3 regions of the Rhodoferax sp. LB1P47 genome follow, and region 3 is predicted to be linked to each of the others. Evidence: predicted binding sites of a transcription regulator. Region 3 holds the regulator's gene; each other region holds the start of a gene.
The links. Region 3 encodes FNR, which switches genes on or off when oxygen is low (the NO sensors DNR and NnrR bind a similar motif). Its sites were predicted from a motif close to TTGATNNNNATCAA; they were not measured.

Region 1 (3,207 bases), on a different contig from region 3:
TCTAGCCAGGGGCGCAGCTGGGCGGCGGTTTCAGGGTCTACAAAGTCGGGGCTGAGTTTGCGGTCTAGCAGCCAGGTGCGGGCCACCAGGTTGCCCATCGTGGTGGCCAGCAGGTCGTGCAGCTCCAGCACCTCCACACCGCGATCGGTCATGGCCGATGTGAAGGCATCGTGGTCGTTGCGGGCCTGCGCCACCCACAGCACATCGTCAAACAGCAGTTCGTGGCAGTTGGCTGGGGTCAGGCGTTTTTGCGCCAGACCCGGGCGGCAGACCAGTACCTTGCGCAGGCGGCCGACTTCGGAGTGCAGGCCTTGGGAGGGGGTTGTCATGGTGGTGTGTCCGGTTTTAAAGCGTGAGTTGGCCCATGCTGAGCAGATAGGCGGCGACTGCGGCCAGCGCCACCAGCAGCGCCAGCACCAGCCATTCCCAGGGCGTAAATGCCTGTTCGGAACGCTGGCGTTTGGCCACGATGTACAGCAGCGCACCCGGCGCATAGAGCAGGGCGCTGAGCAGTAAATACTTCAGCCCGGCCGCATACAGCAGCCACAGACAATACACGGCCGCCAGCCCGGCCACAGCGATGTCGCTGCGGTGCTGCGCCGCACGCGGACCCTCGCCGCGCCAGGCCAGCACCAGGCCGTACAGGGCGCTGAATAAATACGGCACCAAAATCATCGCGGTGGACAGCGATATCAGCGCCAGGTACGAGGCCTTCCAGAACAGCGTGACCAGCAAAAACACCTGCACCATGCCGTTGGTCAGCCACAGGGCGTTGGCGGGCACGCCTTGGGGGTTTTGCTGGGACAACCAGGACGGCATGACACCACCGCCTGCCGGTGTGAACAGCGACTCTGCCGCCAGCAGCATCCAGGCCAGGAAGCCACCGCCCACCGAAATCACCAGCCCCAAGGTAATGGCCACCGCGCCCCAGGTGCCCACGGCCTTTTCCAGCACGCCCGCCATCGACGGGTTTTTGAGTGCCGCCAGTTCAGGCTGGGTGGTGATGCCCAGCGACAGCAACGACACCGCCATCAGCAGCACCAGGCACACCAAAAAGCCCATCACTGTGGCGCGGCCCACGTCTTTGCGCTCACGGGCGCGGGCCGAGTACACGCTGGCCCCCTCGATGCCAATAAACACCCACACCGTCACCAGCATGGTGCTTTTGACCTGGTCCAGCACCGAGCCCAGCTGGGCATTGCCCCAGAAGTCGAGCCGGAAAGTGTCTATCTGGAAAGCCATCGCCACCAGCACGATAAACAGCAGCAGCGGCACCACCTTGGCCAGCGTGACCACGGCGTTCAGTACTGCCGCACCCTGTATGCCGCGCAGCACCAGCAGGTGGATGGCCCACAGCGCAATGGACGCGCCCAGCACGGCGGCGGGCGTATTGCCGTCGCCCAGCACCGGAAAGAAGTAGCCCAGCGCACCAAAGGCCGCCACCAGGTAACCCACGTTGCCAATCCAGGCGCTGATCCAGTAGCCCCAGGCCGAGTTAAAACCCACGTATTCGCCCGACAAGGCACGGGCATAGGCGTACACGCCGTTGTCCAGCTCCGGCTTGCGCAGCGACAGCATTTGGTAGACGCGGGCCAGGGTCAGCATGCCCACGCCGGTGATGGTCCAGCCGATCAGAATAGCCCCCGCACCGGCCCCCGCCGCCATGTTTTGCGGCAGGCCAAAAATGCCACTGCCAATGATGGAGCCCACCACCAGGGCCACCAGCAGGCCGAGGCCCAGCGTGCCGGGAGCCCGTGCCACCGCAGTCGGTTTGGGAAAAGGTGTAGCCGATGGGGTCATAACGTGCTCTCAGACGACAGTGGTTGAAGAACTTACGGTATCCAAGCTCCACGGCCTGTGTCTGTGCGCTGACAGACATAGCGACGCTCCATGTACCGACATTGCCAGTGTTTCCCGGCCAGCGGGTGCGGCCCTTGATGCATATCAAATGGCAGCCAAGTTGCCTGTGTTCGCTACCGCACAGATGGATGCCACCCGGGCCGCGCGTGGACCCAGCAGCACGGTTGCGGGCTATCGCCGTTAGGTAACTGCCCCTAATCACCACTCTATGTGCGCTAGCACATGGCGGGCCGCTGGGCATTTGTAGACCATCCGTTACGCGTCAAGTACGCACTGTTTGGCTGCGCAGCCAGAGATTTCATCAAACCATCGCAGTCTGCTGTTTTCATGGCGATGGCCCATTTTTTGGAAAGCTCGTACCGCATGACACCCACCACTACGCCTTTGCTACCGAAGCCGGTTACCCATCCCGCCCGCAATCTGGACCATTGGACCCATGCGAAGTTGGCGCCCCTGAGCGGGGGTATTTCTACCGTGGCCTTGCAGCTGGCCTTTATGGACTGGTTGCTGCACCTGTCGCGCAACCCGGGGCAAATGGCCGAACTGCGGGTGGCCGCTGGGCAAGAAGCGGCGCTGCTGGCGGGCGAGCTGGTGGCGCTGCATGCGGCCGCATTTGCGGATGCACCACAGCCGCCCGGCCACTTGCTGCAAGACCGGCGGTTTTCCGATCCGGCATGGCAAACCTGGCCCTTCAACCTCTACAGCCAGACATTTTTGCGCACGCAAGCGTGGTGGCAGCGCGCCAGCACGGGGGTGCGGGGCGTGTCCAAACACCATGAAGATGTGGTCAGTTTTACGCTACGGCAGTTGCTGGACACCTTGTCGCCCGCCAACCAGGTGGCCACCAACCCGGTGGTGTTGCAGCGCATGGCCGACACCGGCGGGGCCAGCCTGTGGCAGGGGTTTCAAAACTACCAGGACGACATGCAACTGCTGCGGGCACAGGCCGCACCGCTGGGCACCGATGCCTACCCCGTGGGCACGGTGGTGGCCACATCGCCGGGGCAGGTGGTGTTTCGCAACCGGCTGATCGAGCTGATCCAGTACACGCCCAGCGGTGACAGCGTGCACCCCGAGCCGATTTTGATCGTGCCGGCCTGGATCATGAAGTACTACATCCTGGACCTGTCGCCGGGCAACTCGCTGGTCAAATACCTGGTGGACCAGGGCTTTACCGTGTTTGTGGTGTCGTGGACCAACCCGACAGCGCACGACCGCGACCTGGGCATGGACGACTACCTGCGCATGGGCGTGGTGGACGCGCTGGAGGCGGTCTGCACCGTGCTGCCCAATCAAAAAGTACACGCAGTGGGCTACTGCCTGGGGGGCACCCTGCTGTCGATGGCC
Region 2 (3,207 bases), on a different contig from region 3:
TTTCGGCTCCATCGTCACCGGGCTGGGCCTGGGCGTGGTGGAGGGGCTGACCAAGGTGTTCTACCCCGAAGCCTCGGCGGTGGTGATTTTTGTGGTGATGGTGTTGGTGCTGCTGGTCAAACCCGCAGGCCTGTTCGGCAAACAAGCCTGAAGGAATGGAATGAATGCTATGACTGAACGCCAACGCACTGTTGCCTTGTTTGCCGTGCTGATCGTGGTGGGCTGCATCGCGCCCTTTGTGCTGTACCCCACGTTTTTGATGAAGCTGCTGTGCTTTGCGCTGTTTGCCTGCGCCTTCAACCTGCTGCTGGGCTTTGCCGGGCTGCTGTCGTTTGGGCACGCGGCGTTTTTTGGCGGATCGGCCTACATCACCGGTTACCTGTGCCGCGACCTGGGCCTCTCGCCCGAGCTGGGCCTGCTGGCCGGGGCCGCGTTTGGCGGTCTGCTGGGGGCGCTGTTTGGCCTGCTGGCGATCCGGCGCGAGGGCATTTACTTCGCCATGATCACCCTGGGCCTGGCGCAGCTGGTGTACTTTGTGGCGCTGCAAATGAAGTTCACCGGCGGCGAAGACGGCATGCAGGGCATTCCGCGCGGCAAGCTGTTTGGGGTGGTCGATCTGAACGACAACATTGCCATGTATTTCTTCGTGTTTGCGGTATTTTTGGCCGGGTTCTGGTTGATCCACCGCACCATCCATTCGCCGTTTGGCCAGATCTTGAAAGCCATCCGCGACAACGAGCCGCGCGCCATTTCGCTGGGCTACGACGTGGCCCGCTTCAAGCTGCTGGCGTTCGTGATCTCGGCCTCGCTGGCCGGGCTGGCGGGTTCGATGAAGTCGCTGGTGTTCCAGCTGGCCTCGCTGGCCGATGTGCACTGGCACACCTCGGGCCAGGTGGTGCTAATGACCTTGCTAGGCGGCCTGGGCACCATCCTTGGCCCTGTGGCCGGGGCCTTCACCATCGTCAGCTTGGAGAACCTGCTGGCCGACAAGGTGGGCTCCTGGGTCACGGTGATCATGGGCGCGATCTTTGTGGTCTGCGTGCTGCTGTTCCGCCGGGGCGTGGTGGGCGAGATTGGGGCGCTGTTTGGCAAGAAATCAGCCGCAGGCCCAGCCGGCCACTAACGTAAAAATGCTCCTGTTTTTGATATCAAAAACAGGAGCATTATGCGCTTATTTAATAAGCGCTAAGTTGTGATTCAGGGCCTGAAAAAGGCCCTGTTTTTTAACGTACCAGCAACACGGGCACATGGCAGTGCGCCAGCACCTGTGTGGCCACCGAACCCATCACCAGATTGGCCAGCGCGCTGTGGCCGTGGGAGCCCATCACCAGCAGGTCGCATTTTTCGGCTTCGGCGAACTTGGCGATGGTTTCACCGGCGGGGCCCATCTTCCAGCTGGTTTTGGCATTGATGTCGTGGCGCAGCAAGAACTCAGAAACCGGGGCCAGCACCAACTCGGCCTCTTCAAGGGCGTAGTTGTCTACCACCGCCTGGCCCACCACCGAGCGCACCCGGGGCGGAATGCTGGGCTGCACCGTCAGCACAACGTAGTCGTTGATGGCGGCAAACAGCTCGCTGTGCGTGGCCAAATAGGCCAGCATTTTTTTGGTGTGGGCGCTGCCGTCCACGGCGAGAAGAATTTTCATAGGGTGCCTCCTGGATGTGTTCTTGCGAGTCTATCTGCGCAAAGGCACCTGTGGTTGCGCCAGATCAAACAACGGGGCCGTCGCCTACAAGCGGACGGCCCAAAAGACTACGTGGCAAGACTACATGCCCGCGTAATTCGGCCCGCCACCGCCTTCAGGCGTGACCCACACAATGTTTTGCGTCGGGTCTTTGATGTCGCAGGTTTTGCAGTGCACGCAGTTTTGGGCGTTGATTTGCAGGCGGTCCTGGCCCGCATCGGTTTTTACAAACTCATACACCCCGGCCGGGCAGTAGCGCGCCTCGGGTCCGGCGTAGGTGTGCAGGTTGATGCTGACCGGCACGCTGGCATCTTTCAACGTCAAATGCGCGGGCTGGTTTTCTGCGTGGTTGGTGTTGCTGATGAACACGCTGCTGAGGCGGTCGAAGGTCAGCTTGCCGTCGGGCTTGGGGTAGACGATGGGCTTGCACTGCGCGGCGGGCTTCAAATAGGCGTGGTCGGGCTTGTCGCGGCGTAGCGTCCACGGGATGTGGCCACGCAGGGCGAACTGCTCGATGCCGTTCATCAGCGTGGCGGTGACCAGGCCCTTTTTGAACCAGGCTTTGAAGTTGCGCGCCTTGTGCAGTTCGGTGTGTAACCAGCTTTTCTCAAACGCCTCGGGGTAGGCGCTGAGCTCGTCGTGCTGGCGGCCTGTGGTGATGGCGGCGTAGGCGGCCTCTGCGGCCAGCATGCCGGTTTTGATGGCGGCGTGGCTGCCCTTGATGCGGCTCACGTTCAAAAAGCCTGCGTCGCAGCCCACCAGCGCGCCGCCGGGGAACACGGTTTTGGGCAGGCTTTGCAGCCCACCGGCCGCAATCGCACGGGCACCGTAGCCCAGGCGCTTGGCGGGGGCTACGCCGTGCTCGGCATCGCCTTCCAGGTACCAGCGCACGTTCGGGTGGGTCTTCCAGCGTTGGAATTCTTCAAACGGGCTGAGGTAGGGATTGCTGTAGTCCAGCCCGGTGATGAAGCCCAGCGTGACCTTGTTGCCCTCCATGTGGTACAGAAAAGCGCCGCCGTAGGTGCTGTTGTCCATCGGCCAACCGGCGGTGTGCATCACAAAGCCGGGCTGGTGGCGCTTGGGGTCAATCTCCCAGACTTCCTTGATGCCTAAGCCGTAGGTTTGCGGGTCTTTGCCGTCGTCAAGTTGGTACTTGGCGATGAGCTGCTTGCCCAGGTGGCCGCGTGCGCCCTCGGCAAACACGGTGTATTTGCCCAGCAGCTCCATGCCGATCTGGAAGTCGGCGGTGGGCTCGCCTTCTTTGCCGATGCCCATGTTGCCGGTGGCCACGCCTTTCACCGAACCGTCGGCGTTGTACAGCACTTCGGCGGCGGCGAAGCCGGGGAAAATTTCCACACCCAGGGCTTCGGCCTGCTCGCCCAGCCACTTGGTGACCGCACCCAGGCTGACGATGTAGTTGCCGTGATTTTGGAAGCAGCCGGGCAGCAAAAAGTTGGGCGTGCGGAAGGCAGATTTTTCACCCAAAAACAGCATCGCGTCGTCGGTTACCGGTTGGTTCAGG
Region 3 (3,207 bases):
GCTGCGGCTTGAAGCGCTGGGGCAGGTGGGCGTAGGCGTAGAGGGCGATGCGGTCGGGGCGCAGCTGCACTATCTGCGCCAGGGTGCGGGCAAACGAGGTGGGGGTTTGGCGCGGCAGGCCGTAGATCAGGTCGGTGTTGATGGACCCAAAGCCCAGCCTGCGTGCATCCGCCACCAACCCAAATACATCCTCGGCGGGCTGCACGCGGTGCACGGCTTTTTGCACATCGGCATCGAAATCTTGCACGCCAAAGCTCAGGCGGTTGAAGCCCAGCGCCGCCAGGGTGGCCAGCCGGGTGGGGTCTACGGTGCGGGGATCGACCTCGATGGCGTATTCGCCGCCAGGGGCCAGGCTGAAATGCTGGCGCAGCAGGGCCATGAGCTGGGCCAGCTCGGCATCGCTCAAAAACGTAGGGCTGCCGCCGCCCAGGTGCAGCTGGCTAACCGCCCGGCCTGCGCCCAGCTGGGCGGTGTGCAGGACTATTTCGCGCTCCAGGTAATGCAGGTACTGCGCGCCGCGCTCGTGGCGTTTGGTAATGATTTTGTTGCAGGCGCAGTAGTAGCACAGCGATTCGCAAAACGGAATGTGGACGTAGAGCGACAGCGGCAGCGCGGTGGCGGTGTCTCGGCGCAGGCGCAGGGCGCGGGCGTAGTCGTCGCCGGTGAAGGCCTCCACAAACCGGTCGGCGGTGGGGTACGAGGTGTAGCGCGGCCCCGGCACGTCGTAGCGCTGTAAGAGTTCGGCAGAAATAGGCTCAGGCGTGGTGCGGATCATGGGCTGGAATGTGCCGCGAAGTCTGTTTCGCATCCTTGACGTGGATCAAGACCGTTGCAGATCGTTATGCAGACAATGGCTGCTTATAAAAAGTCCATACTGTGCGCATGAACCCATCTGCCATCAAAGTCGCCTGCTCGAACTGCAATCTGCGCGAGCTGTGCATGCCGCTGGGCCTGAACCAGGACGAGCTGGACCGCATCGACGGCCTGGTGGCCGTGCGCCGCAAGGTCAAACGCGGGGCCACGCTGTTCCGCAACGGCGAGGCGTTTACCGCGCTGTACGCCATCCGCACCGGGTTTTTCAAAACCTCCATCACCACCGAAGACGGGCGTGACCAGGTCACCGGCTTCCAGATGGCGGGCGAGATCATCGGGTTGGACGGCATCGTCCACGAGCAGCACACCTGCGACGCGGTGGCGCTGGAGGATGCCGAGGTCTGCGAGATGCCGTTTAACCGCATCGAAGAGCTGTCGCGCGAGGTCAACGCCTTGCAGCGCCATGTGCACAAAATCATGAGCCGCGAGATCGTGCGCGAGCACGGCGTGATGCTGCTGCTGGGCAGCATGCGGGCCGAAGAGCGGCTGGCGGCCTTTTTGCTGAACCTGGTGCAACGCCTGCATGCGCGTGGCTTCTCGCCGCTGGAGCTGGTACTGCGCATGACGCGCGAAGAAATCGGCAGCTACCTGGGCCTGAAGCTGGAGACGGTGAGCCGCACCTTCAGCAAATTTGCCGAGGACGGGATGGTGGAAGTCAAACAGCGCCACATCCGCATCCTGGATACCGATGCTTTAAAGCGCATCGTCAACCCCCAAGTCTGCATGTAAATAGGCTCACCCCCAGGCTACACACTGCCCCGGAATCGGCCCTTTGGGCCGAGAACGCATGTTTTCGCCAACCCCCCTTGCAGGGGGCAACACCAGCAGCCCAGCAAAGCCGGTTTTGCGGTGTTTTTGGTGGGCGTGCGTTCTGCCTTTAGGCATTGTTTTCACTATTTCGTTGGTACTGCGCCTGCGGGCGTGGCGGCGTGGTTGCGGCCCTGCATGGCGGGGGCCAGCGAACCCTGCTGGGCCAGGGTTTTGTTGATGTTCAAACCCTGGCGGTAATAGTCTTGCGCCAGCACCGGGTCTTGCTGGCTGAAGGCGATCCAGGCGGTGACCAACCCGGCCACCACCACGATCAGCGGGCCAGAGATGACCAGCCACACGTGGCCGAATTTCCACCAGGGTTGCGCGACAGACAGGCCCCCACCCCAACCCTCCCCCGGGGGGGGAGGGGGCATATTCGGGCCCCGTGTTACTCCCTCCCCCCCCGGGGGAGGGTTGGGGTGGGGGCGAGTGGGCGTGAACGGTGTGGACATAGGGCGGCCTTTATCGGGGGACGATGAACGTCGATTTTTCAGAAACGCGGTGTTGGCCGTCGGCGGTCTGGATGTCGAACACCACCGGGTGCGAACCCGGCGTGGCCGAACCGTAGGGGATGTGCAGCCGCACCGCCACCCAGCGCGACTGCACCGCACCCACCTCCACCACCGGGTCAGATGCCACGGCCAGCCCGGCCAGCCCGTGGGCGGCCAGGGTGTAGCGCTGGGGCGACTCGGTGGCGTTCATCACTTGCAGGCGGTAGACGTTCTCCAGCTGGCCCCCAGCCACAATGCGTGACAAGGCGGCGCGGTCGCGCACCACGTCTACTTTCAGCGGCGTGCGCATCGCCAGGCTGAAGCCCAGGCACAAGATCAGCGTCCACAGCAGCACGGTGTAGACCAGCACCCGAGGCCGCAGCACGCGGCGCAGCATCTGGCGGGCCGTCCAGCCCCCCTGGATGCCGTTCTGGGTGGCAAAGCGCACCAGCCCCCGGGCGTAGCCCATTTTGTCCATCACCCCATCGCACACGTCCACGCAGGCGGCGCAGTTGATGCACTCGTATTGCAGGCCCTGGCGGATGTCGATGCCGGTGGGGCAGACCTGCACGCACAGGGTGCAGTCCACACACGAGCCCAGGCCCAGCGTGGCAGGGTCGGCCTTGCGCGAGCGGGCCCCGCGCGGTTCGCCCCGGGCGGTGTCGTAGCTGACGATGAGCGTGTCCTTGTCGAACATGGCGCTCTGGAAGCGGGCGTAGGGGCACATGTATTTGCACACCTGCTCGCGCATGAAGCCTGCGTTGCCGTAGGTGGCGGCGCTGTAGAACAAGCCCCAAAAGACCTCCCACGAGCCAAAGCTCAGGTCCAGCGACTCTTGCAGCAGCGCATACGTGGGCGTGAAGTACGACACAAAGGTAAAGCCGGTCCACAGCGACAGCAGCATCCACACCGCGTGCTTGGCCCACTTTTTCCCCAGCTTGGCGGTAGACAAAGGGCCACCGTCCAGCCGCATGCGGGCGCTGCGGTCGCCCTCGATGCGGCGCTCGATCCACATAAAAATTTCGCTGTACAC

Region 1: the regulator FNR is predicted to act here: its motif matches at 1,935-1,948, upstream of arcD (arginine-ornithine antiporter).
Region 2: the regulator FNR is predicted to act here: its motif matches at 1,701-1,714, upstream of AC0969_RS15885 (universal stress protein).

What each region holds. Positions count from the first base shown of each region.
Region 1 is NZ_JBWMAU010000002.1:315,179-318,385, reverse strand. Features, by position in the region: gene AC0969_RS05360 (arginine deiminase) at 1-329, opposite strand, end outside; gene arcD (arginine-ornithine antiporter) at 346-1,800, opposite strand; gene AC0969_RS05350 (PHA/PHB synthase family protein) at 2,224-3,207, shown strand, end outside.
Region 2 is NZ_JBWMAU010000015.1:53,548-56,754, forward strand. Features, by position in the region: gene AC0969_RS15875 (ABC transporter permease subunit) at 1-151, shown strand, start outside; gene AC0969_RS15880 (branched-chain amino acid ABC transporter permease) at 170-1,123, shown strand; gene AC0969_RS15885 (universal stress protein) at 1,224-1,646, opposite strand; gene AC0969_RS15890 (electron transfer flavoprotein-ubiquinone oxidoreductase) at 1,767-3,207, opposite strand, start outside.
Region 3 is NZ_JBWMAU010000010.1:116,048-119,254, forward strand. Features, by position in the region: gene hemN (oxygen-independent coproporphyrinogen III oxidase) at 1-775, opposite strand, end outside; gene fnr (fumarate/nitrate reduction transcriptional regulator Fnr) at 883-1,602, shown strand; gene AC0969_RS12885 (FixH family protein) at 1,767-2,057, opposite strand; gene ccoG (cytochrome c oxidase accessory protein CcoG) at 2,146-3,207, opposite strand, start outside.